Regions from separate parts of the Streptomyces coerulescens genome, predicted to be linked through region 2. Evidence: riboswitches for the same ligand, from Rfam matches in the RefSeq annotation. Region 2 holds a riboswitch; the other holds the start of a gene.

Region 1 (14,962 bases), on a different contig from region 2:
ACGACCCGACGACCTTGCCGTCCGCCTTGATCTCGGAGCCGTTCGCCTTGTCACTGAACAGCCCCTGGGCGATGCCGGTGACGGCCAGCGGATAGATGACGCCCGTCACCAGGGTCAGCACGAGCAAGGCGCGCAGGCCCGCTCCGAGCAACCGGGCCGTGTTCGATACGGAGTTGTTCATGGCGATCAGCCGATTCCGGGGATGAGGGAGATGAGGAGGTCGATGAGCTTGATGCCGATGAACGGGGCGACCAGGCCGCCCAGACCGTAGATGGTCAGGTTGCGGCGCAGCAGCCGGTCGGCGCTGACCGGCCGGTACCGCACACCCTTCAGGGACAGCGGCACCAGCGCGATGATGATCAGCGCGTTGAAGACGACGGCGGACAGGATCGCGGAGTCGGGCGAGGACAGGCCCATGACGTTGAGCTTGTCCAGGCCCGGGTAGACCGCCGCGAACAGCGCCGGGATGATCGCGAAGTACTTGGCGACGTCGTTGGCGATGGAGAACGTGGTCAGCGCACCGCGGGTGATCAGCAGCTGTTTGCCGATCTCGACGATCTCGATCAGCTTGGTCGGGTTGGAGTCGAGGTCGACCATGTTGCCGGCCTCCTTGGCGGCGGACGTACCCGTGTTCATCGCCACGCCGACGTCGGCCTGCGCGAGCGCCGGGGCGTCGTTGGTGCCGTCGCCGGTCATCGCGACCAGCTTGCCGCCGGCCTGCTCCCGCTTGATGAGCGCCATCTTGTCCTCGGGGGTGGCCTCCGCGAGGAAGTCGTCGACGCCCGCCTCCTCGGCGATCGCCTTGGCGGTCAGCGGGTTGTCACCCGTGATCATGACGGTCTTGATGCCCATGCGGCGCAGCTCCTCGAACCGCTCCCGCATGCCGTCCTTGACGACGTCCTTGAGATGGACGACCCCGAGGATCCGGGCGCCTTCGGCGTCGTCCACCGCGACCAGCAGCGGGGTGCCGCCGGCCTCGGAGATGCGGTTGGCGATGCGGTCCGCGTCGTCGGCGACGGTGCCGCCCTGCTCCCGCACCCAGGCGATGACCGAACCGGCCGCGCCCTTGCGGATCCTGCGCCCGTCGACGTCGACACCGGACATCCGGGTCTGGGCGGTGAAGGCGATCCACTCGGCGCCGGTCAACTCGCGCTCGCGCAGCCCGTACTGCTCCTTCGCGAGTACGACGACGGAGCGGCCCTCGGGCGTCTCGTCGGCCAGCGAGGACAGCTGGGCGGCGTCGGCGACCTCGGTGGCCGTCACACCGTCCACCGGCACGAACTCGGCCGCCCGGCGGTTGCCGAGGGTGATGGTGCCGGTCTTGTCGAGCAGCAGCGTGGAGACGTCACCGGCCGCCTCGACCGCGCGGCCGGACATGGCGAGCACATTGCGCTGCACGAGCCGGTCCATGCCGGCGATGCCGATCGCGGAGAGGAGGGCGCCGATGGTCGTCGGGATCAGACAGACCAGTAGGGCGACCAGCACGACCATCGTCAGATGCGTGCCCGCGTAGTCGGCGAGCGGCGGCAGCGTGGCGCAGGCCAGCAGGAAGACGATCGTCAGCGACGCGAGCAGGATGTTCAGCGCGATCTCGTTCGGCGTCTTCTGCCGGGCCGCGCCCTCGACCAGGTTGATCATCCGGTCGATGAAGGTCTCGCCGGGCTTAGTCGTGATCTTGATGACGATGCGGTCGGAGAGGACCTTCGTGCCACCGGTGACGGCCGAGCGGTCGCCGCCGGACTCACGGATGACCGGAGCCGACTCACCGGTGATCGCCGACTCGTCGACGGACGCGACGCCCTCGACGACATCGCCGTCGCCGGGGATGACATCGCCGGCCTCGCAGACGACCAGGTCGCCGATGCGCAGCTCGGTGCCGGCGACCACGGTGCCGTCGACCTTGCGCGCCACGGTGTCGGTCTTGGCCTTGCGCAGCGTGTCGGCCTGCGCCTTGCCGCGGCCCTCGGCGACGGCCTCCGCCAGGTTCGCGAAGATCACCGTCAGCCACAGCCAGGCGCTGATGGTCCAGCCGAACCAGTCGCCGGGGTCCTTGAAGGAGAAGACCGTGGTCAGCACGGACCCGATCAGCACCACGAACATCACGGGGGACTTGACCATCACCCGGGGGTCGAGCTTGCGGAAGGCGTCCGGCAGCGACTTGAGCAGCTGCCCGGGGTCGAAGAGGCCCGCGCCGACACGGCCCTCGGGGGACTTGTGCCCGGTGGGTACGTCGCTGTGCGGCGCCCGGGTCGGGGTGGCTGTGGACATCGAGTCCTCTTGCTTCTCTGTACGGGTGGTCATCACGCCAGCCCCTCGGCCAGCGGCCCGAGTGCGAGGGCCGGGAAGTACGTCAGACCGGTGATGATGAGGATCGTGCCGACCAGCAGGCCCGTGTACAGGGGCTTGTCGGTCCGCAGGGTGCCCGCGGTCTTCGGGACCGGCTTCTGCTCGGCGAGCGAGCCGGCCAGGGCCAGCACGAAGATCATCGGCAGGAAGCGGCCGAAGAGCATGCACAGGCCGAGCGTGCTGTTGAACCACTGCGTGTCCGCGTTCAGACCGGCGAAGGCCGAGCCGTTGTTGTTGGAGGCGGACGTGTAGGCGTAGAGGATCTCGGAGAATCCGTGCGCCCCGCTGTTGGTCATGGAGTTGCCCGGGGTGGGCAGGGCCATCGCGATGGCGGTGAAGACGAGTACCAGCGCCGGCGTGATGAGGATGTAGCAGGCGGCGAGCTTGATCTCGCGGGAGCCGATCTTCTTGCCCAGGTACTCGGGCGTACGGCCGACCATCAGTCCTGCGATGAACACCGCGATGATCGCCATGATCAGCATGCCGTAGAGGCCGGAACCGGTACCGCCGGGCGCGATCTCACCCAGCATCATGCCGAGCATCGTGATGCCGCCGCCGAGACCCGTGAACGACGAGTGGAACGAGTCCACCGCACCGGTCGAGGTCAGGGTCGTCGCCACGGCGAAGATCGACGAACCGCCGACGCCGAAGCGGACCTCCTTGCCCTCGTAGGCCCCGCCCGCGATCTGGAACGCGGGACCGTGGTGGGCGAACTCGGTCCACATCATCAGGGCGGTGAAGCCCAGCCAGATGGTGGCCATCGTGGCGAGGATCGCGTAGCCCTGCTTCACGCTGCCGACCAGCAGGCCGAAGGTGCGGGTCAGCGCGAACGGGATGAGCAGGATCAGGAAGATCTCCCACAGGTTCGAGAACGGGGTGGGGTTCTCGAACGGGTGGGCGCTGTTGGCGTTGAAATAGCCTCCACCGTTGGTGCCGAGCTCCTTGATGGCCTCCTGCGAGGCGACGGCACCGCCGTTCCACTGCTGCTGCCCGCCCATGAACTGGCCGACCTCGTGGATGCCGGAGAAGTTCTGGAGGGCGCCGCACGCGACGAGGACGATCGCGCCGATCGTGGCGATCGGCACCAGGACGCGGACCGTGCCGCGCACCAGGTCGGACCAGAAGTTGCCCAGCTCACCGGTGCGCGAGCGCGCGAACCCGCGCACCAGCGCCACGGCGACGGCGATGCCGACGGCTGCGGAGACGAAGTTCTGGACGGCGAGACCGGCGGTCTGCACGACGTGGCCCATGGCCTGCTCGCCGTAGTACGACTGCCAGTTGGTGTTGGTCACGAACGACACGGCCGTGTTGAACGCCTGGTCCGGGTCGATGGACTTGAACCCGAGCGAACCCGGCAGCACACCTTGCAGCCGCTGGAGCAGGTAGAGGAACAGCACGCCGACCGCGGAGAAGGCGAGCACGCCGCGCAGGTAGGCGGGCCAGCGCATCTCGGTGTCGGGGTCGGCACCGATGCCCTTGTAGATCCACTTCTCGACACGCCAGTGCTTGTCGGAGGAGTAGACCTTGGCCATGTAGGTGCCGAGGGGGATGTAGGCGAGCGCCAGAGCCGCGATCAGCGCGAGCAGCTGGAGCACGCCGGCGAGGACGGGACCCATGTCTAGGCTCAGAACCTCTCCGGGAAGATCAGGGCGAGGACGAGATAGCCCAGCAGGGCGACGGCCACGACGAGGCCGACGATGTTCTCGGCGGTCACAGCTTCGTCACCCCCTTGGCGACGAGAGCCACCAGCGCGAAACACGCGATCGTGATGACGACGAAGGCCAGATCGGCCATCGTGAGCTCCTGGAGTGAGGTTCGGTCGGGCAGGGACGATTCCGAGGAAACAGCCTTCGTGGCCGGTTTCGAGCGCCGTTGACGGCTCCCATACGGCCCGCTGCACGCCTTTGACGGTTCTCTTACGGCCCCACGATCACCGCAGGTCGCAGCCGTGCCGGAGGCGGAACCGCAGCCCGCGGATCACGGCGTCCGGCTCCTCGCGGACGGCGTGCGAACGCCACCACCACAAGGACACGCCCTCGCTCGGTACGTCACGAACGAGAGCCTGCGAGGCGCCGTATTGCCGGGGTGGTGACGCTGAGTGTTCACCCGAACCACCCCTCGCCCATACAGCCCAACCAGGCCCCAACAGGTGCGTGAGCCCGCCTGTTGATGCGGCACCGACGCCGATCCGGCCAGTCTTAACGGAAGCTTGACGCCCGCAGCCCCTTGATCCGTGGGCCCATGCGTCACTCTCTGCTTACGCTGGTGCCGCCGTCTGCGTGATGGCCGGAATCGCATGCCGACCGCACGTCAGGAGCAGGCCGATGGCCACGACCGAACACCCTCCTCCCAGTCGCTTGCGCGCCTGGATGCTGGAGGGCCTGTCCGACATGGGCAAGGGCCATGCTCCCAAGGGCACGCAGACCGCGGAGGAGCCCGCCCAGGAGGGCCAGCCGTGGTACCGGGTCATGTGCCTCACCGGCGTCGACTACTTCTCGACCCTCGGCTACCAGCCCGGCATCGCGGCCCTCGCGGCCGGCCTGCTGTCGCCCATCGCCACCATCGTGCTGGTGGTCGTCACCCTCGCGGGCGCCCTGCCCGTCTACCGCCGGGTGGCCGAGGAGAGCCCGCACGGCCAGGGTTCGATCGCGATGCTGGAGCGGCTGCTGACGTTCTGGAAGGGCAAGCTCTTCGTCCTGACCCTGCTGGGCTTCGCGGCCACGGACTTCCTGATCACCATCACCCTGTCCGCGGCGGACGCCTCCACCCACCTGGTCGAGAACCCGCACCTCGAAAGCGCCCTGCACGACAAGCAGATGCTGATCACCCTGGTCCTCGTGGCGCTGCTCGGCGCGGTGTTCCTCAAGGGCTTCCTGGAGGCGATCGGCGTCGCGGTCGCGCTGGTGGGCCTCTATCTCGCGCTCAACGCCGTGGTCGTGGTCTCCGGCCTGTACCACGTCATCACCGCGGGCCATGTGGTCACCGACTGGACCAGCGCCCTGACCGCCGAGCACGGCAACATCTTCGTCATGATCGGCGTCGCCCTGATCGTCTTCCCCAAGCTCGCGCTCGGCCTCTCCGGCTTCGAGACCGGCGTCGCCGTGATGCCGCACGTGAAGGGCGACATCGGGGAGACCGAGGAGAACCCCGAGGGACGCATCCGGGACACCAAGAAACTGCTCACCACCGCCGCCGTGATCATGAGCTGCTTCCTGATCACGACGAGCTTCATCACCACCCTGCTCATTCCGGAGAAGGAGTTCGAGTCCGGCGGCCAGGCCAACGGCCGCGCGCTCGCGTACCTCGCACACGAGTACCTCGGCAACGCCTTCGGCACGGTCTACGACGTCTCCACCATCGCCATCCTGTGGTTCGCCGGCGCCTCCGCCATGGCCGGCCTGCTCAACCTGATGCCGCGTTATCTCCCCCGCTACGGCATGGCCCCGCACTGGGCGCGCGCGGTGCGCCCGATGGTCATCGTCTTCACTCTGGTCGCCTTCCTGGTCACCTGGATCTTCGACGCCGACGTCGACGCCCAGGGCGGCGCGTACGCCACCGGCGTGCTGGTGCTCATCAGCTCCGCCGCCATCGCCGTGACCATCGCGGCCCGCAAGGCCGGCCAGCGCAACTGGTTCATCGGTTTCGCGGTCATCTCGGTGGTGTTCCTCTACACGACCGTCGTGAACGTCGTCGAGCGCCCCGACGGCGTGAAGATCGGCGCCTGTTTCATCGCCGGCATCATCCTGATCTCGCTGCTGTCGCGGCTGCTGCGCGCCTTCGAGCTCCGTGTCACCGGCGTGACGCTCGATGTCATGGCGGAACGATTCATCCGGGACATGGCCAGCCGCAAGATCCGGTTCATCGCCAACGAGCCCGACAGCCGGGACAAGGCCGAGTACCGCGACAAGATCGAGCAGATCCGCACCGACAACGACCTCTCGGAGCAGGAGGACTTCGTCTTCGTCGAGGTCACGGTCACCGACCCGTCCGAGTTCGAGGCCGGCCTGATCGTGCGCGGCCAGGTCATGCACGACCGCTACCGCGTCCTCACCCTGGAGTCCTCCTCCATCCCCAACGCGCTGGCCGCACTGCTGCTGAACGTGCGCGACACGACCGGCTGTATCCCGCACATCTACTTCGAGTGGACCGAGGGCACCCCGTTCGCCAACTTTCTGCGCTTCTTCCTCTTCGGCCAGGGCGAGGTCGCCCCGGTCACCCGCGAGGTCCTGCGCGAGGCCGAGCCGGACCGCGACCGCAGACCCCGCGTCCACACGGGCTGACGCCCGCACACCGCCGAACCGGCCGCGGCCCAACAGGATCGCGTCAACGATGAGCCGTAAGGCGTCAGAGCACGGTCAGCGCCATTCGCTCCCGCGCCGCCGCCCCTTACCGTCGGCACTGTGGACGGAAGCAGACCGCGCCCGGCCCCGACCGGTGACCGTCACTGGCATGACAGTGCCCGGTTCGCCGCGGGCTGCGCAGCGACGTTCTTCGGCCTGACCCTGCTGGTCGACTGGGACGGCCACACCCTCACGCCGCCGCGCACCCTGCTGTGGCTGGTCATGACCTCCGTACTGTTCACGATCCTGCTCCCCCAGCGCGTGACCGCCGGCCCCGGCTGGCTCGCGGTGCGCGGCCTCGTACGACGTCAGGCCGTGCGCACGGACGAGCTGGTGACCGTGCGGCAGTACGGCGACGTCTCGGCGCACCTGACGCTGCGCGACGCGGACGGCCGCCGTCTGGACCTGGACCCGCGCGTCCTGCTCAGCAACCCGCTGCTGTGGCACGAGCTGGACACCGGGGTACGCCGCTCCCGCGCCGGCGGAACCCTGCTGGAGGGCATCGACGTACTGGAACGACTGAGACATGAGATCGACGACGCCACGGCGGAGGCGGTACTCAACGCGTCCGGCATCTCCTGAACGGCGCGCGCCGGGCGGGCCCCGGCAGCTGCGGCGAAGGCTAGGGTGGTGAGCAAAAGCCGCACAAGCACATGAACAACACCGTGCGAGGCGTCTCCCATGGGCCTGAGCATCCGCAATCAGCTCCCCGGCACGATCACGGCCATCACCCCGGGGGCGGCCACGGCGATGGTCGACGTCCATCTCACCGGCGGCCAGGACCTCACCGCGGCGATCGCCCCGTCGGCCGTCGAAGAGCTCGGCCTGGCCGAGGGCACCACCGTCAACGCCCTCGTGACCGCGACCCACATCTCCCTCGCCACCTCGCCGATCGAGGACCGCCTCCCCCTGCGCAACCAACTCCCCGGCACGATCACCGGCATCGCCACCGGCGGCGCGATGGCGTCGGTGAAGATCGCGGTCGAGGGCGGCGCGGTCACCGCCGCCATCACCAGGGACGCCACCACCGACCTGGACCTGTCCCCCGGCGTCCCCGTCGTCGCCCTGGTCGAGGCCACGGAGGTCGCCCTGACGACCGTATGAGGCGGACACGCGAAAGTGCTCCCCACGCGGAAGGGCTCCCCTACGGCCGTGCGTGGCCGTAGGGGAGCCCTTCTTTCTTCCGTGCAGCGTCCCTGCGGACCTCAGCCCGCTGCCGCTCAGTCGTCGTAGGCGTCCAGCGGCGGGCAGGAGCAGACGAGGTTCCGGTCACCGAAGGCCTGGTCGATGCGGCGCACCGGCGGCCAGTACTTGTCGGCGGCGGACACCCCGGCCGGGAAGACGGCGTCCTCACGGCTGTACGCGTGCTCCCACGTGCCGCCCAGCGCGCCGGCGGTGTGCGGGGCGTTGCGCAGCGGGTTGTCCTCGGCGGGCCACTCGCCCGACCCGACCTTCTCGATCTCCGCACGGATGGCGATCATCGCCTCGCAGAACCGGTCGAGCTCGGCCAGGTCCTCGGACTCGGTCGGCTCGATCATCAGCGTGCCGGCCACCGGGAACGACATCGTCGGCGCGTGGAAGCCGTAGTCGATGAGCCGCTTGGCCACATCGTCGACGCTCACGCCGGTCGCCTTGGTCAGCGGACGCAGGTCGATGATGCACTCGTGCGCGACGAGTCCGCCGGGCCCGGTGTAGAGCACCGGGTAGTGCGGCTCCAGTCGCTTGGCGACGTAGTTCGCGGACAGCACGGCCACCTGCGTGGCCCGCTTCAGACCCTCACCGCCCATGAGGCGGACGTACGCCCACGAGATCGGCAGGATCCCCGCGGAACCCCACGGCGCCGCCGAGATCGGGCCGACGCCCGTCTTCGGACCGGCGGCCGGCTGGAGCGGGTGGTTCGGCAGGTACGGCGCCAGGTGCGCGCGCACACCGACCGGACCGACGCCCGGACCGCCGCCGCCGTGCGGGATGCAGAAGGTCTTGTGCAGGTTCAGGTGCGAGACGTCGCCGCCGAAGTGGCCCGGCTTGGCCAGCCCCACCAGCGCGTTGAGGTTGGCGCCGTCGACGTACACCTGCCCGCCGGCCTCGTGCACCTGCGCGCAGATGTCGGCGACGTGCTCCTCGAAGACGCCGTGCGTCGACGGGTACGTGATCATCAGCACCGACAGCTCGTCCCGGTGCTTCTCGATCTTGGCCCGCAGGTCCTCGACGTCGATCTCGCCGTCCTCGGCGGTCTTCACGACGACGACCTTCATGCCGGCCATCACGGCGCTGGCGGCGTTCGTGCCGTGCGCGGAGGACGGGATGAGGCAGACGGTGCGCTGCTCGTCGCCGTTGGCCCGGTGGTACCCGCGCACGGCGAGCAGTCCGGCCAGCTCACCCTGCGAGCCGGCGTTGGGCTGGAGGGAGACCTTGTCGTAGCCGGTGACCTCGGCGAGACGTTCCTCCAGCTCGTGGATGAGCGTCAGATAGCCCTGCGCCTGCTCGGCGGGCGCGAAGGGGTGCAGCTGCCCGAACTCGGGCCAGGTGACCGGCTCCATCTCGGTGGTCGCGTTGAGCTTCATCGTGCAGGAGCCCAGCGGGATCATGCCGCGGTCGAGTGCGTAGTCCCGGTCGGCCAGCCGGCGCAGGTAGCGCAGCATCGCCGTCTCGGAACGGTGCTGGTGGAAGACGGGGTGCGTGAGGTAGTCGTCGGTACGCAGCAGCCCGTCCGTGAGCGCGTCCGCGGCGCTCGCGTCCAGCGCCTCGATGTCGCCCTCGACGCCGAACGCCGCCCATACGGCGCCCAGCTGGGCCCGCAGAGTGGTCTCGTCGCAGGCGATGGAGACGTGGTCGGCGTCGACGAGGCGCAGGTTGACGCCGTTCTGCCGAGCGGCGGCGACGACCTCGGTGGCCTTCCCGGGCACCCGCACGGTCAGGGTGTCGAAGTAGGAGCCGTGCACGACCTCGATACCGCCGGCCTTGAGCCCCGCGGCGAGGATCGAGGCGTAGCGGTGGGTCCGCCGCGCGATGCTCCGCAGCCCCTCGGGACCGTGGTAGACGGCGTACATGCCGGCCATGACGGCGAGGAGCACCTGAGCCGTACAGATGTTGCTGGTGGCCTTCTCCCGCCGGATGTGCTGCTCACGCGTCTGCAGCGCCAGCCGGTAGGCCTTGTTCCCGTCGGCGTCCACGGACACGCCCACGAGCCGCCCCGGCAGGCTGCGCGCGAACTTCTCGTGGACGGCCATGTAGCCGGCATGCGGTCCGCCGAAGCCCATCGGCACACCGAACCGCTGTGTCGTACCGACCGCGATGTCCGCCCCTAGCTCGCCCGGCGACTTCAGCAGCGTGAGCGCGAGCAGGTCGGCGGCGACGGTGACGAGGGCACCGAGCTCGTGCGCCTGGTCGATGACCGGCTTGATGTCCCGTACGACACCGGAGGCGCCCGGGTACTGCAGGAGCACGCCGGTGATCTCGCGCGCGGCGATCTCGGCCGGAATGCCGTCCGAGAGGTCGGCGACGACGACCTCCACGCCCGTCGGCTCGGCGCGGGTCTCGATCACGGCGATGGTCTGCGGAAGCACGTCCGCGTCGACCAGGAACAGCCCCTTCTTGTTCTTGCCCATGCGCCGGGACAGGGCCATGGCCTCGGCGGCGGCCGTCCCCTCGTCGAGCAGCGAGGCACCGGAGGTCGGCAGCCCGGCGAGCTCGGCGACCATGGTCTGGAAGTTCAGCAGGGCCTCGAGACGCCCCTGGGAGATCTCGGGCTGGTACGGCGTGTAGGCCGTGTACCAGGCGGGGTTCTCCATGACATTCCGCAGGATGACCGGCGGGGTGAAGGTCCCGTAGTACCCGAGCCCGATCATCGAGTCCAGCACCTGGTTGCGGTCGGCGAGGGAACGCAGCTCGGCCAGCACCTCGGCCTCGGTGCGGGCACCCGGCAGATCCAGCGAGTCGGCGTTCTTGATCACGTCCGGCACCGCGGCGGCGGTGAGCTCGTCGAGGGAGCCGTACCCGACCTGGGCGAGCATCTTGGCCCGGGCCTCATGATCAGGGCCGATATGACGCTGCTCGAAGGGGATTCCCTGTTCGAGCTCGGAGAGCGGAATGCGATGGGCGGTCATTTGCGGAGGCCTCCTGGTCTGACACGACCTTCGAGGGGCACCACGGCGCGGGTACCCGAACGGCCTCCCCCTCTGTCATCTCAACCTGAGAGCTTCACCGGACCGCCCGAAGGCCGTCGGCTTTCACCGTCGGTGAGAGCGGAAGCCGTCGACACCCGCCCTGCTTTCCAGAGTGACCTCGTCCGTGCGGTACGTGTGCCTGAGAGATTCCGGGGAGGATTTGCTCCTTCGGCGCCTCCGATGGTGTCCGGAGGACTCTCCCGCACGGGGTCAGCAGCCGCTATGAAGCCTACCAGCGAGGTCGACGCACGGACCTTCGAGTGGCCGCTCTCACCAATCTGCCTTTTCGTAGTGCTTACGGATGAGTTGTGACCAAGTGGAGGGCCCGTGCAGACCGACATCGATCCGCGCAATCTGATCGGCCGCAAGGCCTTCGACCGCAACGGCACCAAGATCGGCACCATCGACGAGGTCTACCTCGACGACGCGACCGGGGTACCGGAATGGGCGGCGATACGCACCGGCCTGTTCTCCCGGGACGCCTTCGTCCCCCTGGAGCCCAGCGAGCTGGTGGAGGGCAGCCTCCACATCCCCTTCGACCGTGCCCTGATCAAGGACGCCCCCGACTTCGGAGTGGGCCGCCATCTGTCCCCCGAACAGGAGCTCCAGCTCTACCACCACTACGGCCTTGATGTAACGGCCCCGCCCCCACCCCCCGACCGGGACTTCGGCAACCTGGCCCCCACGGAGCCGCCCAACAACAACGACCCCACGACCCCGCACCCCTGACCAGCCCGAACGGGCCGCCTTCCGCCCCTTCCCGCCGACGAGAGCGACGAGGACGACGAAAGCCGACCTCCAAGCCCTGCCGACTCCGGCACGGACGTCCCACCGGCCGACCCCCTCAGCCACACCCTCCTATCCAGGCAGCGCAGCCGCACCATCCCCACCGACCACGGAGCCCTCAGAGCCCCCTGGTCCCCCGACTTCTCCCCCTTCCCCAGGCCGCTCCTCCACGAGCGGCAGCGGCTCCACCGCCTCCAGCCCCGGATCATCCACCTGGAACGTCCGCACCCGCCCCGGCTCCGACCCCGGCGTCTCGAACCGCACGGTCACCCGCCCCAGCCCGCTCCCCTGCACCCACCCATGCCCGTACTCGGCGTGCCGCACATCGTGCCCGGCGAGCCATCTCCGCTCGCTCGGCCTTTCCTCCCCCCGCGCCACGACCACCCCCTCCGCGCTCTCCTCACCGTCCTCCACCGACTGCTGCTCCCCCAGCTCCCCCGCGGCCTGGGCGAACAAGTCCTCCTGCGTGTAGTCGGCCAGCCCGCTGACCCCGACCCCCAGCAGCCGCACCCCGCCCGTCGTGTCCACGGAGTCCAGCAGCCGAGCAGCGGCCTCCCGCACCACCGCCGGATCATCCGTCGGCCCCCGCAACGTCTCGGACCGTGTAAGGGTCGAGAAGTCGTACCGCCGCACCTTCAGCACGATGGTCCGCCCCGACAACCCGGCCCCCCGCAACCGCCGCACACAGCGATCGGCCAGCCGCTGCACCTCAAGACCGACCCGCACCCGGTCATGAATGTCCACGTCGTACGTGTCCTCGACCGACACCGACTTGGCCTCCCGCTCGGCCACCACGGGCCGCTCGTCGTGCGCCAGCGCCATCGCGTACAGCGCATGCCCATGGGCCTTGCCCAGCAGCCGTACGAGCTCGTCCTCACCGGCCTCGGCGATCTCCTCGACCGTATGGATCCCGGCCCGCCGCAGATGGTCCCCCGTCGCCGGCCCCACCCCCGGCAGCGTCCGCACCGACATCGGCCCGAGCAGCGCCCGCTCGGTCCCCGGCTCGATCAGCACCAGCCCATCGGGCTTGGCCTGCTCCGAGCCGATCTTCGCGAGCATCTTGGACGCGGCCAGCCCCACCGACCCCGCGAGTCCCGTGGCAGCCCTTATGTCGCCGCGCAGCTTCACCCCCACCAGCCGCGCCGACGACGCGTCCCAAGCCGCCCCTCCGGCCTCCAGATCCACGAACGCCTCGTCCAGGCTCAACGGCTCCACCAGCGGCGAAAGCTCCCGCAGCAGCCCCATCACCCGCTCGCTGATGTCGCGGTAGATCCCGAAGCGGGGCACGAGATACGCGGCGTTCGGCGCCAGCCGGCGTGCCTGCGCCATGGGCATCGCCGAGTGCACCCCGAACACCCGGGCCTCATAGGAAGCGGTGGCGACGACTCCACGCGGCCCGAGCCCGCCCACGATCACGGCTTTCCCCCGCAGGCTCGGCTTGGATGCCTGCTCCACCGAGGCGTAGAAGGCATCCATGTCGAGATGCAGGATCGTGGGCGCGTTTCTCACATCTCCGATGCTGCCTCACGCCACTGACAATGAGCAGCACGGCCGGGCCGGGCCGAAGCCCTGTCAGACCGCCCGGTTACGCCGGCGAGCCAGCTCGTCCGCCGGGTTGTGCCCGATGAGCGTCTCCCCGGTGTCGATCCGCTCCCCGTGCAGCTGCGACAACGCGCTCTCGACGTCCCGCCAGACCACACCCACGGCGATCCCGAAGATCCCCTGTCCGCCCTGGAGCAGCGCGTGCACCTCGTCCGGCGAGCTGCACTCGTACACGGTCGCGCCGTCGCTCATCAGCGTCATGCGCTCGAGGTCGCGAAAGCCCTGCTCCCGCAGGTGCTGCACCGCGGTACGGATGTTCTGGAGCGACACCCCGGTGTCGAGGAACCGCTTGACGATCTTCAGGACAACGACGTCCCGGAAGCTGTACAACCGCTGCGTCCCGGACCCGTAGGCGGGCCGCACGCTCGGCTCGACGAGGCCGGTGCGTGCCCAGTAGTCCAGCTGGCGGTATGTGATGCCGGCGGCAGCGCACGCCGTCGGACCGCGGTAGCCGATCTCTTCCGACCCCATGGACGCCGCCCCTCCACCGGTGCTCGGCACGGCCGTCGGCCGATGCGGAGCGTGATCGGCAGCACCGCCCTGAACAGCGCTGCTGTGAAGCGGGTACGGACCGCTCGCCCCGAGACTGCGCCCGGGGGCACCCCCAGCCGTACCGTCGCCGCTGCTTCTCACGCCGACCTCCGTCCTTGACCTGCCTTCTCGACGGTAGGCAGTCACCAGGGGTGCGTCAACGATCGCCACACTCGGCACGCCGAGTGATAATCACCCTAGGAGTGGTTTCCCGCACCCCACCGCGGGGAAAGGCTAGCCGAATGCCTTCGGAGCGGGCCTCGGGGACGCTCTCGCTCACCGGCGACAAATTCTGGCATTTGAGCCGTAACCGACTGTGGGCCGAGCCACTACGGACCGCAAGTCCGGCCGACGCCCACGCCGTCTCACTGACTGCTGGTGCCGAAGTCCTCGGGCGAGATCTGGTCGAGGAACTCGCGGAACTTCTCCACCTCGTCCTCCTGCTCGTCCGGGATCGCGATGCCGGCGTCGTCCAGCACCCCGTCGCTGCCGTAGATCGGCGTTCCGGTGCGCAGGGCCAGCGCTATGGCATCAGACGGACGGGCGCTCACCTCGACGCCGCTGGCGAACACCAGCTCGGCGTAGAAGACGCCCTCACGCAGATCCGTGATGCGTACTTCGGTGAGCTCCTGGCCGACGGCCTCCAGCACGTCCTTGAACAGGTCGTGGGTCAGCGGTCGCGCGGGGGCCATGCCCTGCTGGGCGAAGGCGATCGCCGTCGCCTCCCCCGGCCCGATCCAGATGGGGAGGTAGCGGTCGCCTCCCACTTCGCGCAGGAGCACGATCGGTTGGTTGGAGGGCATTTCGACCCGGACACCTACGACATCGAGCTCGTTCACACAGCAACCCTAGGCCGTGCCCGGGACGTTTGGGTAGTCGGGCAGAGAACGGGTGGCCGATCCGGCCTTCCTGTGCATGCCCCGCTCAGGGCAGCCGCACCCCGAGAGCCGTTTGCACCAGCGCGGAGTGCAGCTTGACCGTGAGCCCCGCCAGTTCCTTGGCGCGCGCCTCGGCATGAGCCCTGGTCTGAGGGTTGCGGTGCCGTTTCAGCGGCGCCACGACCTGGTCCACCAGTCCGGCCTCACGATCGGCGGCGGCCTTCATCACCCGAAGGTGCCGGGGCTCGATCCCGAACCGCCCCAGCTCGGCCACCAGCGTGGCCACGGTGACCGCCTCCGCGTCGTACGCCCC
Region 2 (14,962 bases):
TGGTGCTCGCTGCTGTACACGAGCGACCTGGTGGCCCAGGTGCCCCGGCTGTGGGAGGCGGCCGCGACCCCCGCGACGCTGGTCAACTGGGGCGGTGACGAGCCGGTCGGGATGACCGACTGCGTGCGGTATCTGGAAGAGCTCTCCGGTGTCCCGGCCAAGCTCGTACCGAGCGATGTCACGCGCGAGACCTACCAGTTCGACCCCACGCTGCGGCGGCGCCTGACCGGGCCGTGCACGGTCGGCTGGCGCGACGGCATCCGCCGCACGCTCGCGGCGCACCACCCCGGACATGTGAAGCCCGAGGAGCGCTGAGGAGGCCATGGAAAACGAGGAGACCATGGGAAACGAGGAGACCATGGGAAACATCGACGTCGTACATGCCGCCTACCGGGCCTTCCACGCCCGCGACGTGGACGCCCTGCTGGCCACCCTGGACCCGGACGTCGCATGGGTGCACCCCGAGGGCATGGACCGGTACGGCCTGGGCGGCACCAAGGTCGGGCACGCGGGAGTACGCGAGTTCCTGGCCCGGGTACCCGCCGTGATCGGCGGGATGCGGCTGCGCCCCCAGGAGTTCGTGTGCTCGGGGGACCGGGTGGTGGTGTTCGGCGAACGGGAGGTGACCTCGCTGAGCGGGGACACCGAGACGCTCGACTTCGTCCACTCCTGGACCCTGCGGGCGGGCCGTGCCGTACGGATGGCGGACATCTTCGACACCCTCCCGTTCGGGCGGCTCATCGAGACCGGCACAGGGACGAGCGGGGGTGAGTGAGGACGGGGCCGACGGCGTGATCGCGGCGATCCTGCCCCGCGAGGTGGTCGCGGCGGCATCGCGTGTCGACGCGCCCGAAGCGGACCTCTTCCCCGAGGAGCGGGCCCTGATCAGGACGGCCGGGCCCAAGCGCAGGGCGGAGTTCACCGCGGCCAGGGTCTGCGCCCGGCGCGCCCTGGCCCGGCTCGGCGTCCCCGCCGCACCGATCCTCACCGGCGACCGGCGGGAACCGCTGTGGCCCGAGGGGGTCGTCGGCAGCCTCACCCACTGCGCAGGATTCCGCGCGGCGGCGATCGGCCGTACGGCCCGGTTCGCGAGCATCGGCATCGACGCCGAGCCGGACGAGCCGCTGCCCGAAGGGGTGCTCGAACACATCAGCCTGCCGCGGGAACGAGCACAACTGGCGGGCGGGGAGGGCCCGAACCGGGACCGCCTGCTGTTCAGCGCCAAGGAATCCGTCTACAAGGCGTGGTTCCCGCTCGCCCGCCGCCGGCTGGGCTTCCACGAGGCGGCGATCACCCTGGAAGTCGACGGAACGTTCGCCGCCGACCTGCTCGTGCCCGGCCCCGTCAGCGGATTCCACGGCCGCTGGCAGGCGCGCGACAACCTGATCGTGACGGCCGTCGCGACACCACGGACGGCACGCCGGCCGCCGGTCTGAGGGCCCGTTCCCTCAGCACTCGATGATGTTGACCGCGAGCCCGCCCCGCGCCGTCTCCTTGTACTTCACCGACATGTCCGCCCCGGTGTCCTTCATCGTCTTGATGACCTTGTCCAGGGACACCTTGTGCGAGCCGTCCCCCCGCATGGCCATCCGCGCCGCAGTGACCGCCTTCACCGCGGCCATGCCGTTGCGCTCGATGCAGGGGATCTGGACGAGACCGCCGACCGGGTCGCAGGTGAGGCCGAGATTGTGTTCCATGCCGATCTCGGCGGCATTCTCGACCTGCTCCGGGGAGCAGCCGAGGACCTCGGCCAGCGCGCCGGCCGCCATGGAGCAGGCGGAGCCGACCTCGCCCTGGCAGCCGACCTCGGCGCCGGAGATGGAGGCGTTCTCCTTGAAGAGCATGCCGATCGCGCCCGCGGCGAGCAGGAAGCGGACCACGCCGTCCTCGTCGGCGCCGGGCACGAAGTTGATGTAGTAGTGCAGGACCGCCGGGATGATGCCCGCCGCGCCGTTCGTCGGGGCCGTCACGACACGGCCGCCGGCGGCGTTCTCCTCGTTCACGGCCATCGCGTAGAGCGTGATCCACTCCATGGCGAGCGCCTTCGGGTCGCCCTCGGAGCGCAGCTTGCGGGCGGTGTTCGCGGCCCGGCGGCGGACCTTCAGACCGCCCGGCAGGATGCCCTCACGTGCCATGCCGCGCGACACGCACGCGCGCATCACCCGCCAGATCTCCAGCAGGCCCTCGCGGATCTCCTCCTCGGTGCGCCAGGCCCGCTCGTTCTCCAGCATCAGCGACGAGATCGACAGACCCGTCTCGCGCGTCAGGCGCAGCAGCTCGTCGCCCGTGCGGAAGGGGTACTTCAGGACCGTGTCGTCGAGCTTGATCCGGTCCGCGCCGACCGCGTCCTCGTCGACGACGAAGCCGCCGCCCACGGAGTAGTACGTCTTGGACAGCAGTTCCTCGCCCGAGGCGTCGAACGCCCACAGGGTCATGCCGTTCGCGTGGTAGGGCAGCGCCTTGCGGCGGTGCAGCACGAGATCCTTGTCGAAGTCGAAGGGGATCTCGTGCTCGTCGAGGAGCCTCAGGCGGCCCGTCGACTTGATGTTCTCGACCCGCTCGTCGGCGGTCTCCACATCGACCGTGCGGGGCGAGTCGCCCGCCAGGCCGAGCAGCACCGCCTTGGGGGTGCCGTGGCCGTGTCCGGTGGCGCCGAGCGATCCGTAGAGCTCGGAGCGTATGGAGGCGACGGAGGGCAGGACGCCCTCGTTGTGCAGGCGGCGGGCGAACATGCGTGCCGCGCGCATCGGGCCGACCGTGTGGGAGCTGGACGGGCCGATGCCGATCGAGAACAGGTCGAAGACCGAGATGGCCACGGGGACTCCTCAATACGGGGTGGTGCAGAAGGCTTCCGCGGGGTGCCCCGCCCGCTCACTGACCAGTGTGCGGGACACCCCACGGAAAGGAACTACTTGTTCAGAACGGGATAGAGCGGGTGCTTTTCGGCCAGTGCCTTGACCCGGGCCTTGAGTGCGTCGACGTCGTAGGACGGCTTCAGGGTCTCGGCGATCACGTCGGCGACCTCGGTGAAGTCCTCCGCGGTGAAGCCGCGGGTGGCCAGCGCCGGGGTGCCGATCCGCAGGCCGGAGGTGACCATCGGCGGGCGCGGGTCGTCGGGCACGGCGTTGCGGTTGACGGTGATGCCGACCTCGTGGAGACGGTCCTCGGCCTGCTGCCCGTCCAGCTCGGAGGCGCGCAGGTCGACCAGGATCAGATGCACGTCGGTGCCGCCGGACAGCACGTTCACACCCGCCTCGCGGGCGTCCGGCGCGGTCAGCCGGCCGGCCAGGATGCGGGCACCCTCGATCGTGCGGCGCTGGCGCTCCTTGAACTCCTGGGAGGCGGCCACCTTGAAGGACACCGCCTTCGCGGCGATCACATGCTCCAGCGGGCCGCCCTGGAAGCCGGGGAACACCGAGGAGTTCAGCTTCTTCGCGAACTCCTTGCTGCGGGCCAGGATGATCCCGCCGCGCGGGCCGCCGAGGGTCTTGTGGGTGGTGGAGGTGACCACGTCGGCGTGCGGGACCGGGTTGGGATGCAGACCCGCGGCGACCAGCCCGGCGAAGTGCGCCATGTCGACCCACAGGTAGGCGCCGACCTCGTCGGCGATCCGCCGGAACGCCGCGAAGTCCAGCTGCCGCGGGTACGCCGACCAGCCGGCGATGATCACCTTCGGCCGGTGCTCCTTGGCCAGGCGCTCCACCTCCGCCATGTCGACCAGGCCGGTGTCGGTCTCCACGTGGTAGGCGACCACGTTGAACTGCTTGCCGGAGAAGTTCAGCCGCATGCCGTGGGTCAGGTGGCCGCCGTGCGCCAGGTCCAGGCCCAGGATCGTGTCGCCGGGCTGGGCGATCGCGAACAGCGCCGCCTGGTTGGCGGAGGCACCCGAGTGCGGCTGCACATTGGCGTACTCGGCGCCGAACAGCTCCTTGACCCGGTCGATCGCGATCTGCTCGGCGACATCGACGTGCTCACAGCCGCCGTAGTAACGCCGCCCCGGATAGCCCTCGGCGTACTTGTTCGTGGCGACCGAGCCCTGCGCCTCCATGACCGCGACCGGAGCGAAGTTCTCCGACGCGATCATCTCCAGCGTCGACTGCTGACGCTCCAGCTCGGCATCCAGCGCCGCCGCGATCGCCGGATCCAGCTCATGCAGCGGGGCGTTCAGAAGGGACTTGTCAGATGTGTCAGACATAAGGGGGTAGGGCTCCTCAGCCGGCGGTGTGGGCGACGTACTCGTCGGCGGAGAGCAGGTCGGCCGGCTCCTCCGTGATGCGTACCTTGAACAGCCAGCCGCCCTCGAAGGGGGCGGAGTTCACGAGCGCCGGGTCGTTCACCACGTCCTCGTTGATCTCGGTGACCTCGCCGGTGACGGGGGAGTACAGGTCGGAGACGGACTTGGTCGACTCCAGCTCGCCGCAGGTGTCACCCGCGGTCACGGTCGAGCCGACCTCGGGGAGCTGGGCGTAGACGACATCGCCGAGCGCGTTGGCCGCGAACTCGGTGATGCCGACCGTCGAGACGCCGTCCTCGGCGGTCGACAGCCACTCGTGCTCCTTGCTGTAGCGCAGCTGCTGGGGGTTGCTCATGGCCTGAATTCTCCTGTACGCGCGGGAGTGGTGGTGAATGGGGGACGGCTGGATACGTGCGTGATCAGCGGAAATGTGCGCAGGGTCACGCGCGCACCGCTGTCAGTCTCTTCTTGTGACGCCGCTCGTGCCGCTCGGGGGCTACTTCTGGCGCTTGTAGAACGGCAGCGCCACGACCTCGTAGGGCTCGTGGCTGCCGCGGATGTCCACGCCGACCCCGGCGGTGCCCGGCGCCGCGTGCGCCGCGTCGACGTACGCCATGGCGACGGGCTTGCCCAGGGTGGGGGAGGGTGCACCGGAGGTGACCTCGCCGATGACCTCGCCGCCGGCGACGACCGGGTACCCGGCGCGCGGGACGCGACGCCCCTCGGCGATCAGGCCGACCAGCACGCGCGGCGGGTTCTGCGAGGCGCGCTCGGCGGCCTCGGCCAGCGCCTCGCGCCCGACGAAGTCGCCCTCCTTCTCGAACTTCACCACCCGGCCGAGCCCGGCGTCGAAGGGGGTGAGGGAGGTGGTCAGCTCGTGGCCGTACAGGGGCATGCCGGCCTCCAGGCGCAGCGTGTCCCGGCAGGACAGCCCGCAGGGGACCAGCCCGACGCCCTCACCGGCCTTGGTGAGCGCCTGCCACAGCTCCACGGCGTGCTCCGGCTTCACGAACAGCTCGAAGCCGTCCTCGCCGGTGTAGCCCGTGCGGGCGATGAGCGCGGGCACGCCGGCGACGGTGCCGGGCAGACCGGCGTAGTACTTCAGGCCGTCGAGGTCGGCGTCGGTCAGGGACTTCAGGATGCCGGGGGACTCGGGGCCCTGGACGGCCAGCAGCGCGTAGGCGTCGCGGTCGTCGCGGACCTCGGCGTCGAAGCCGGCGGATCGTTCCACCAGGGCGTCGAGCACGACCTGGGCGTTGGAGGCGTTGGCGACGACCATGTACTCGGTCTCGGCGAGGCGGTAGACGATCAGGTCGTCGAGGATGCCGCCGTCGGCCTGGCAGATCATGGTGTAGCGGGCGCGGCCGACGCCGACGGAGGCGATGTTGCCGACGAGGGCGTGGTTCAGCAGAGCGGCCGCGTCCGCGCCGGTCACGGTGATCTCGCCCATGTGCGAGAGGTCGAACAGGCCGGCCTTGGTGCGTACGGCGTTGTGCTCGTCGCGCTCGGAGGCGTAGCGCAGGGGCATGTCCCAGCCGGCGAAGTCGGTCATCGTCGCGCCGAGCGAGCGATGCAGGGCATCGAGCGCGGTACGGCGCTTCTCAGAGGGGGCGGTGCTGCTCATCGGACGTTTGTCTCCCAAGGCATGACAGGCGAGGTCGTTCCTCCCCATCTGTCATCGGAACCTGAGAGGTTCGCCATGATCCCGAAGACGGTGATCACGGCTTGCACCTTGGGTGGGGCCGCTACACGCAGCGACCCGCTTTTCAGATGTGCCTCGCCCGCGCGGTAACGGGGCCTGAGAGATTCAAGGGAGGGACTTGCTCCTTCGGCGCCCCAGCGATGCACTGCTGCTGGGGACTCTCCCGCGCGGATTCAAACGGCCGGTATGCAGTTGGCGCCGCCATCATTGCATGCCGGACCCCGTCGGGGGCAGGCCATCTCTGTAACCGGCTTGTGGCAGGAAGCGAACGAAAAGGAGGAGATCCTCTATTACCTTCTCTTTACGCTCAGTGGGGATGGGGACTCCTGGACCCCGGAGGAGGACGATGACGGTGAACCGCACCACGGCGTACGCCACGACCACGGGCATCGCGCTGCCCAAGCAGCCCGCGGCACCCGGTGTCGAAGCGCACGTCGTGTGCCCCGCGCCCGTGGTCCGCGATCTGCGCGAACGCTCCGGCCACAGCCCGCACGCGCTGCTCTTCGGCCCCAAGGACCTCGTCGTGATCACCGGTCTGCCCGGCAGCGGCAAGTCGACGCTGATGCAGCGGACGGTGAAGGGCCTGCGTATCGACTCCCAGGACACCCGGGACCGCTGGGACGCCCGGATGCCCGGCTTCCTCCCCTACGCCGTCTACCGCCCCCTGGTCCGCCTCGCGCACTACGCCGGGCTGCGGCGCGCGGTGCGCAGCGGCGAGGGCGTCGTCGTGCACGACTGCGGCACCCAGGCCTGGGTGCGCGGCTGGCTGGCCCGCGAGGCCCGCCGCCGGGGCGGCACCCTGCATCTGCTGCTGCTCGACGTGACGCCGGGCACCGCCCTGGAGGGCCAGCGCGAGCGCGGCCGGGGCGTCTCGCGGTACGCCTTCCTGCGGCACCGCAGAGCGGCCTCCAGGCTGCTGCGCTCGGCGGCGAAGGGCGATCTGCCGCAGGGCTGCGGTTCGGCGGTGCTGATCGACCGGGACGCGGCGGACGTACTGCGCCGGATCGGATTCGCGGGCTGACCTCCCGCAGACCTGACGGGGGCGGACACCGGCTAGCCTTTTGAGCCACAGACGTGGTTCACAGCAGGCGGTCAGACAGATGGACTTCCCAGCGGATCTCCCCGCGGACTTCTCGGCCCGGGCCCACCTCCACCCGCACGGAGGCTGGCCCGGCAATGAACTGGAGGAGGTGCTCTCCGCCTCCCTCGGCATGCCCTCGGCGGGCGCCCGCATCGTCGAGGTGCTGGGCCGCAGCTTCGTCTGGGTGCCCCTGCCCAACGGCGGCGGCCCGCACAGCGGCCCACTGGACCTGCCCACGGTGGAGATCGAGGGCCAGGGGTACGTCCCGGTGTTCAGCTCCGAGGAGCAGTTCCGTCAGGTCGTCTGCTCCCACATGGCGTTCACGGTCGCCCCGGCCGTGGAGTTCGCGCGCGGTCTGCCGCCGCACGTGGGCATCGCCCTGAACCCGGACGGCGTGGTCGGCGTCCCGCTGCCCCCGGCGGCCGTCGCCGAGCTGTGCCGGGTGGGCCGCACCCCGCTGGACGGCCCCGGCTCCGGCGGCCGGGTCAGGCTCTACGAGCCGGACTGGCAGGAGGACCCGGTCGACTTCCTCGCCGCGGCGTCGGCCGAGTTCGCCGCGACGGGCGTGGTCGCGACGGCACGCCGCTGCCTGGCGGCGATCGAGACGGCCGCCCCCGTGATGTTCATAGGCGTCGAACTCACCCACTGGGAGGGCGACCTGCGCGCCGCCCCCACGACCGCCCTCGCCCAGGCCCTGGGCCGCGCCCCGGTCCCCTGGCAGGTCAACCTGGTCCTCCTGGACGTGGCCCAGGACCCGGTGATCGAGTGGATGAGAGCAAAGGTACGGCCCTTCTACACGCGGGAACTCTGAGAACCTGGGGGCGCGAGGAACTGCGCGACCAGCCCCCACCGGCCCGCAGGCGGAAGAACACCTCAAGTCCCGAGCTCTCCACGGCTCTCCCGGGGGAGCGCCTAAGCTGGGCTCAAAGCCATGTTTCCCGAAGGGGCGGTAAATCGTGAGCGCGAGCGGCACAACCTCGACCGGACAGGTCGAGCACATGCTGCGCCAGGTGACGCCCGGGCGCTACGACGCCTACGAGGCCCTCCTGCGGGCCCTCGCCACCCCTTCCTCCGGCCAGGTCTGGATGCTGCTGTGGCACGGCCAGGCCGGGTCCCCGGACGCCCAGTACGGAAACATGGAGGTGGACGGGTACGGCTACGCCCCGTGCGTCACCTCCGCCCAGGAGCTGTCGGCGAGCGGCTGGAACCGCAGCTACGAAGTGGTCGACGGCATCGATGTGGCCCGCACCCTGTACCCGGACCACTACGGCCTCTGGCTGAACCCGCACGCCCCGGGCGGCGGCGTCGGCATCCCCTGGCTCGACCTGCGGCGCATCGCCACCGGCCTGGACCGCCAGCCCGCAGGACCGCTGCGGCTGTCGGAGCCCGGCATCGAGATCCCGCAGTTCTACGCCCTGCTCGCGCAGAACGCCCACCGCACCCAGGCGGTCCGCTCGCTGCGCCGCGCCTGGGTGCAGCCCGCGCTCGGAGCGCCGTATCTCGCCATCGGTCTTGATGTGTACGACACCAGCCCGTCCGCGGTGGACTCGGTGCGCTCGATGATGCTTCAGTCGATCGGCGCGGTCCCCGACGGGCTGCCGGTGTCGACCGTGGCGATGAGCGACGAGGACGATCCGATCGCCATGTGGATGCGCGCGAGCGCCCGGCCGTTCTACGACCGCGAGGCGCACGCCGCACCCGCTCAGGCTCCCGCGGGCGGCTACGGTTACCCACCGGCACAGGGCCGTTACTGATCATTCGGCCCGCTGACCTACCGTTCAGTCGGCAGCCCGACTTCGTAGGCGCGGGCGGTGGTTGACTGCGGTTTCAGAGGTAAATCTCCGCGCGTAGATGCGAACGGAAGGTACCGGTCCGCCCTCATACGCCCCAACTGGCTCGCGTCCGCCGGTCGTTACCCGTTGTTCGGATAACGGAACCCTCCAGACAGCATCACGGTTGCGCATCCTTTCCCCGTCAACTCTGGCAACAGATCGCCTGAGCGTTGAAGACTCCCCGCAAGACACGGGCCGGTCGGTCCTGTGTACGAGAAACAGCAACCGCTACAGCGGGCAGCGAGGGGGTCGGCAACCGCCGGCCGAGAGGGGTCAATCTCACCGTGACCGCACCGATCGAGACAACGGGAGCGGAGGCTGGAGCACAGCCCGAGGCCGTGCTCTCCGGGGTCAAGAAAAGCCAGATCGAGGGGCGTTCGCTGGGACAGATCGCCTGGTCCCGTTTCAAAAAGGACAAGGTGGCGGTCGCCGGCGGGATCATCGTGATCCTGCTGATCCTGCTCGCGATCCTCTCCCGGCCCATCCAGGCGCTGTTCGGCCTGGACCCCAACGCCCTGAACCAGGATCTGATCGACCCCAACACCTCGCTGCCCAAGGGTGACTTCGGCGGTATGAGCTGGGACCACCCGCTCGGTGTGGAGCCGAAGTTCGGCCGGGACATCGCCACCCGCATCCTGGAGGGCTCCTGGGTCTCGCTGGTCGTCGCCTTCGGTGCCACGCTCCTGTCCAACACGATCGGAGCCGTCCTCGGCGTCGTGGCCGGCTACTACGGCGGACGCGTTGACACCGTTATCAGCAGGCTGATGGACACCTTCCTGGCGTTCCCCCTCCTGCTGTTCGCGATCGCCATCTCGGCCACGCTCCAGGGCGGTGCTTTCGGCCTGGAAGGTCTGCCGCTGCACATCTGCGTGCTGATCTTCGTCATCGGCTTCTTCAACTGGCCCTATCTGGGGCGCATCGTCCGGGGCCAGACACTGGCCCTGCGCGAGCGGGAGTTCGTCGACGCCTCGCGGGGGATGGGGGCCAAGGGGCCGTACATCCTCTTCAAGGAGCTGCTGCCGAACCTCGTGGGGCCGATCATCGTCTACTCGACGCTGCTGATCCCGACCAACATCCTCTTCGAGGCGTCCCTGAGCTTCCTCGGAGTCGGTATCCAGCCTCCGCAGGCTTCCTGGGGCGGAATGATCAACCAGGCGGTCGACTACTACCAGGTCGATCCGCAGTTCATGATCGTTCCTGGCCTCGCCATCTTCGTGACCGTTCTGGCATTCAACCTGCTCGGCGACGGTCTCCGTGACGCTCTCGACCCGCGCAGCCGCTGATCCGCGGCCGCAGCGAGAGTCCATAAGATTTCCAACAATGGAGGGGAAGCAGACCATCATGCGAAGGTCAGTGCTGGCCGCGGTCGCGGCCGTCGGCAGTGCGAGTTTGCTGCTTTCGGCTTGCAGCAAGGCCGATGACAACTCGGACAACAACGGAAACAAGTCGGCTGGGGCCAACGCAGCGACCAAGGGTGTCGTCAACGCCTCCACCCAGAAGGGTGGGACGGTCACGTACGAGTACTCCGACGTCCCGGACTCCTTCGACCCCGGCAACACGTACTACGCGTACATGTACAACCTCAGCCGGCTCTATGCGCGCCCGCTGATGACGTTCAAGCCCGCCGCGGGCGAGGCGGGCAACGAGCTCGTCCCCGACCTCGCGTCCGGCAAGGGCGTGCCGAGCGACGGCGGCAAGACCTGGACGTACAAGCTCCGTCCGGGCCTGAAGTACCAGGACGGCTCCGCGATCACCTCGAAGGACGTCAAGTACGCCGTCGAGCGCTCCAACTTCGCGCGTGACGTGCTCTCCCTCGGCCCGAACTACTTCCAGCAGTTCCTCGAGGGCGGCGACAAGTACAAGGGCCCCTACAAGGACAAGAGCGACGAGGGCCTGAAGTCCATCGAGACGCCGGACGACACCACGATCGTCTTCAAGCTCAACCGCGCCTTCCAGGAGTTCGACTACCTGGTCGCGACGCCGCAGACGGCGCCGGTGCCCAAGGCCAAGGACACGGGCATCGACTACGTCAAGAGCATCGTGTCCTCGGGCTCGTACAAGTTCCAGAGCTATGACGAGGGCAAGCAGGCCGTCCTCGTCCGCAACGAGAACTGGGACGCCAAGACGGACCCGCTGCGCAAGCAGTACCCGGACAAGATCGTCGTCAAGCTCAAGGTCAACGCCGAGACGATCGACCAGGACGTCCAGGCCGGCACGGCGATCGACCTCGGTGGCGGTGGCGTCCAGGCCGCGACCCAGGCGAAGGTCGTCAACAGCGCCGACCTGAAGGCCAACACCGACAACACCTTCGGTGGCCGCCTGGTCTACATGGCGATCAACAACCAGGTCGCGCCGTTCGACAAGGTCGAGTGCCGCAAGGCCGTCCAGTACGCCATCGACAAGGTCTCCGTGCAGACCGCCGAGGGCGGCCCGATCCGCGGTGACATCGCCACCACGGTCCTCCCGCCGGACATCCCGGGCTACCAGAAGTCGGACGTCTACGCGACCGAGGGCAACAAGGGCGACGTGGCCAAGGCCAAGGAGCAGCTGAAGGCCTGCGGCAAGTCGACGATCACCACCAACATCTCGGCGCGCAGCGACCGCCCGCAGGAGATCGACGCGGCCACCGCGATCATCGCCTCGCTGAAGAAGGCCGGCATCAACGCCTCCCTGAAGCAGTACCCGTCGGGCAAGTACTTCACCGACTACGCGGGTGTGCCGACCTTCGACAAGAAGCAGAACATCGGTCTGCACATGATGCAGTGGGGTGCCGACTGGCCGTCCGGCTACGGCTTCCTCCAGCAGATCCTGCACGGTGACGCGATCGGTACGTCCGGCAACACCAACCTCTCCTACATCAACGACAAGCAGATCAACGAGATGCTGGAGAAGGCGATCGCGACGCAGGACGACACGGAGCGCAACAGCCTGTACGCCGAGATCGACAAGCGTGCGATGGACCAGGCCGCTCTCGTCCCGCTGACCTACTTCAAGGTCCTGCTCTACCGCCCCGCCAACTTCACCAACCTGGTGTCCACGGCGGCCTTCAGCGGTCAGTACGACTACCTCAACATCGGCACGACCAAGAAGTAGCCCCGGAAGGCAGGTGAAGGCATTGGTGCCCGTGGGCTTCGCGGCCCGCGGGCACCAGCGCCGGTCCCCGTGATCTCGTACATCCTCCGTCGGACGCTCGCGGCAGTGATCCTGCTGCTGGTCGTCACCGCGGTCACCTTCGCGATTTTCTTCCTGCTGCCACGGATGGCCGGCCAGACGGCCGACCAGCTCGCGCAGCAGTACATCGGAAAGAGCCCGACGAAGGCCGACATCGCCGCGGTCAAGCAGAACCTCGGTCTGGACCAACCCATTTACGTCCAGTACTGGCACTTCATCAAGGGGATCGTGGCCGGCGCCTCCTACGACCTGGGCCCCACCACGGCGCAGTGCAACGCGCCGTGCTTCGGCTACTCCTTCAAGAACCACGTCGAGGTCTGGCCGCAGCTCACCTCGCGCCTTCCGGTGACCCTCTCGCTGGCGGCCGGCGCGGCCGTGCTGTGGCTGGTCTCCGGTGTGCTGATCGGCGTGATCTCCGCGCTCAAGCCCCGCAGCTTCTTCGACCGCACGTTCATGGGCGTCGCGCTCGCCGGTGTCTCGCTGCCCATGTTCTTCACGGGCAACCTGGCGCTGCTGCTCTTCACCTTCCAGTGGCCGATCTTCGGCCGCACCTATGTACCGTTCACCGAAAATCCGGCCCAGTGGGCCAACACGCTCTTCCCGGCCTGGTGTTCGCTCGCTCTGCTGTACTCCGCCATCTACGCGCGGCTCACCCGCTCGGGCATGCTGGAGACGATGAACGAGGACTTCATCCGCACGGCCCGCGCCAAGGGCCTGCGCGAACGCAAGGTCGTGGCCCGGCACGGGCTGCGGGCCGCGCTGACCCCGATCATCACCGTCTTCGGTATGGACCTGGGTCTGCTGCTCGGCGGTGCCGTGATCACGGAGACCGTGTTCTCGCTGCCCGGCATCGGCCAGTACGCGGTACAGGGCATCACCGACAACGACCTCCCCCCGATCCTCGGCGTCACCCTGCTGGCCGCCCTCTTCGTCGTGATTGCAAATCTCCTGGTGGACCTGCTCTACGCCGCCGCCGACCCGCGCGTGAGGCTCTCGTGACCGAACTCTCCAAGACCGGTGCCGCCGTGGGCGAGCCCACGAGCTCACCCTCGAACGGGCCCGACGCCTTCCTCGCGGTCCGAGACCTCAAGGTGCACTTCCCCACCGACGACGGCCTGGTCAAGTCCGTCGACGGACTCAGCTTCGAGGTGGAGAAGGGCAAGACCCTCTGCATCGTGGGTGAGTCGGGCTCCGGCAAGTCCGTCACCTCGCTGGCGATCATGGGCCTGCACCGGCTCGGCGCGCGCGGCAAGAACGTGAAGATGTCCGGTGAGATCTGGCTCGGCGGCAAGGAACTGATCTCCGCCGACCCGGACGAGGTGCGCCGGCTGCGCGGGCGCGAGATGGCGATGATCTTCCAGGATCCGCTGTCCGCGATGCACCCGTACTACACGATCGGCAGCCAGATCGTGGAGGCGTACCGGGTCCACCACGACGTCAACAAGAAGACCGCGCGCAAGCGGGCCGTCGAGATGCTCGACCGGGTCGGCATCCCCGAGCCCGACAAGCGGGTCGACAACTACCCGCACGAGTTCTCCGGCGGTATGCGCCAGCGCGCCATGATCGCGATGGCGCTGGTCAACAACCCCGAGCTGCTCATCGCGGACGAGCCGACGACCGCCCTCGACGTGACCGTCCAGGCGCAGATCCTCGACCTCATCCGGGACCTGCAGAAGGAGTTCGGCTCCGCGGTCGTCCTCATCACCCACGACCTCGGTGTGGTCGCCGAGATCGCCGACGACGTCCTGGTGATGTACGGCGGCCGGTGCGTGGAGCGCGGCTCCGTCGACGACGTCTTCGAGCGGCCGCAGCACCCCTACACCTGGGGCCTGCTCGGCTCGATGCCGCGCATCGACCGGGAGACCTCCGACCGGCTCATCCCCGTCAAGGGCCAGCCGCCGAGCCTCATCAACGTCCCCTCGGGCTGCGCCTTCCATCCCCGCTGCCCGTACGCGGACGTCCCCAAGGGCGATGTCACCCGCACCGTGCGCCCGGAGCTCCAGCCGGTCGGCAGCGGACACTTCTCCGCCTGCCACCTCTCGGCGGAGGACCGCACGCGGATCTGGACCGAAGAGATTGCGCCGAAGCTGTGAGTGAGACGAAGAAATCGGACGCGACCGTCCCGGCGCAGACGTCGGCTCCCGTCGCGGAGCGCGAGGTGCTGCTCAAGGTCGAGGGTCTGCAGAAGCACTTCCCGATCCGCAAGGGCGTCCTCCAGCGCCAGGTCGGCGCGGTCAAGGCCGTCGACGGCATCGACTTCGAGGTGCGCAAGGGCGAGACCCTCGGCGTGGTCGGCGAGTCGGGCTGCGGCAAGTCGACCATGGGCCGGGTCATCACCCGGCTCCAGGACCCCACGGGTGGCTCGATCCACTTCGAGGGCAAGGACATCACCCGGCTGAACACGGCCGGGATGCGCCCGCTGCGGCGGGACATCCAGATGATCTTCCAGGACCCGTACGGCTCCCTGAACCCCCGGCACACCATCGGCTCGATCGTCTCGGCGCCCTTCCGGCTCCAGGGCGTCGAGCCCGAGGGCGGGGTGAAGAAGGAGGTCCAGCGCCTGCTGGAGCTGGTGGGTCTGAGCCCCGAGCACTACAACCGCTATCCGCACGAGTTCTCCGGCGGTCAGCGCCAGCGCATCGGCATCGCGCGGGCGCTCGCCCTGAAGCCGAAGCTGGTCGTCGCGGACGAGCCGGTGTCCGCCCTCGACGTCTCCATCCAGGCGCAGGTCGTGAACCTGATGGACGACCTCCAGCAGGAGCTCGGCCTCACGTACGTGATCATCGCGCACGACCTGTCCGTCGTACGGCATGTCTCGGACCGGATCGCGGTGATGTACCTCGGCAAGATCGTCGAACTCGCCGACCGCACCGCGCTGTACGAGGCGCCGATGCACCCGTACACCAAGGCCCTGATGTCGGCCGTGCCGGTGCCGGACCCCA

What was found. Region 2 has a riboswitch for glycine ahead of gcvT (glycine cleavage system aminomethyltransferase GcvT). Riboswitches for the same ligand answer to the same signal wherever they lie in the genome.
Region 1: it holds a riboswitch for glycine, as region 2 does, so the genes downstream of both, gcvP (aminomethyl-transferring glycine dehydrogenase) here and gcvT (glycine cleavage system aminomethyltransferase GcvT) in region 2, are expected to answer to the same signal.

What each region holds. Positions count from the first base shown of each region.
Region 1 is NZ_JBHSKM010000024.1:7,074-22,035, reverse strand. Features, by position in the region: gene ACFPQ9_RS29545 (potassium-transporting ATPase subunit C) at 1-181, opposite strand, end outside; gene kdpB (potassium-transporting ATPase subunit KdpB) at 187-2,301, opposite strand; gene kdpA (potassium-transporting ATPase subunit KdpA) at 2,301-3,962, opposite strand; gene kdpF (K(+)-transporting ATPase subunit F) at 3,971-4,060, opposite strand; gene ACFPQ9_RS29525 (APC family permease) at 4,671-6,626, shown strand; gene ACFPQ9_RS29520 (hypothetical protein) at 6,747-7,268, shown strand; gene ACFPQ9_RS29515 (TOBE domain-containing protein) at 7,368-7,790, shown strand; gene gcvP (aminomethyl-transferring glycine dehydrogenase) at 7,907-10,792, opposite strand; glycine riboswitch at 10,970-11,065, opposite strand; gene ACFPQ9_RS29505 (PRC-barrel domain-containing protein) at 11,180-11,581, shown strand; gene ACFPQ9_RS29500 (DNA polymerase IV) at 11,711-13,147, opposite strand; gene ACFPQ9_RS29495 (MerR family transcriptional regulator) at 13,211-13,873, opposite strand; gene ACFPQ9_RS29490 (bifunctional nuclease family protein) at 14,137-14,610, opposite strand; gene ftsR (transcriptional regulator FtsR) at 14,696-14,962, opposite strand, start outside.
Region 2 is NZ_JBHSKM010000012.1:341,716-356,677, reverse strand. Features, by position in the region: gene ACFPQ9_RS21120 (NAD-dependent epimerase/dehydratase family protein) at 1-315, shown strand, start outside; gene ACFPQ9_RS21115 (nuclear transport factor 2 family protein) at 323-775, shown strand; gene ACFPQ9_RS21110 (4'-phosphopantetheinyl transferase family protein) at 792-1,436, shown strand; gene ACFPQ9_RS21105 (L-serine ammonia-lyase) at 1,449-2,816, opposite strand; gene glyA (serine hydroxymethyltransferase) at 2,909-4,195, opposite strand; gene gcvH (glycine cleavage system protein GcvH) at 4,212-4,589, opposite strand; gene gcvT (glycine cleavage system aminomethyltransferase GcvT) at 4,731-5,858, opposite strand; glycine riboswitch at 5,897-6,010, opposite strand; glycine riboswitch at 6,011-6,112, opposite strand; gene ACFPQ9_RS21085 (AAA family ATPase) at 6,283-6,957, shown strand; gene ACFPQ9_RS21080 (enhanced serine sensitivity protein SseB) at 7,037-7,828, shown strand; gene ACFPQ9_RS21075 (enhanced serine sensitivity protein SseB C-terminal domain-containing protein) at 7,974-8,771, shown strand; gene ACFPQ9_RS21070 (ABC transporter permease) at 9,134-10,132, shown strand; gene ACFPQ9_RS21065 (ABC transporter substrate-binding protein) at 10,191-11,942, shown strand; gene ACFPQ9_RS21060 (ABC transporter permease) at 12,012-13,019, shown strand; gene ACFPQ9_RS21055 (ABC transporter ATP-binding protein) at 13,016-14,113, shown strand; gene ACFPQ9_RS21050 (ABC transporter ATP-binding protein) at 14,110-14,962, shown strand, end outside.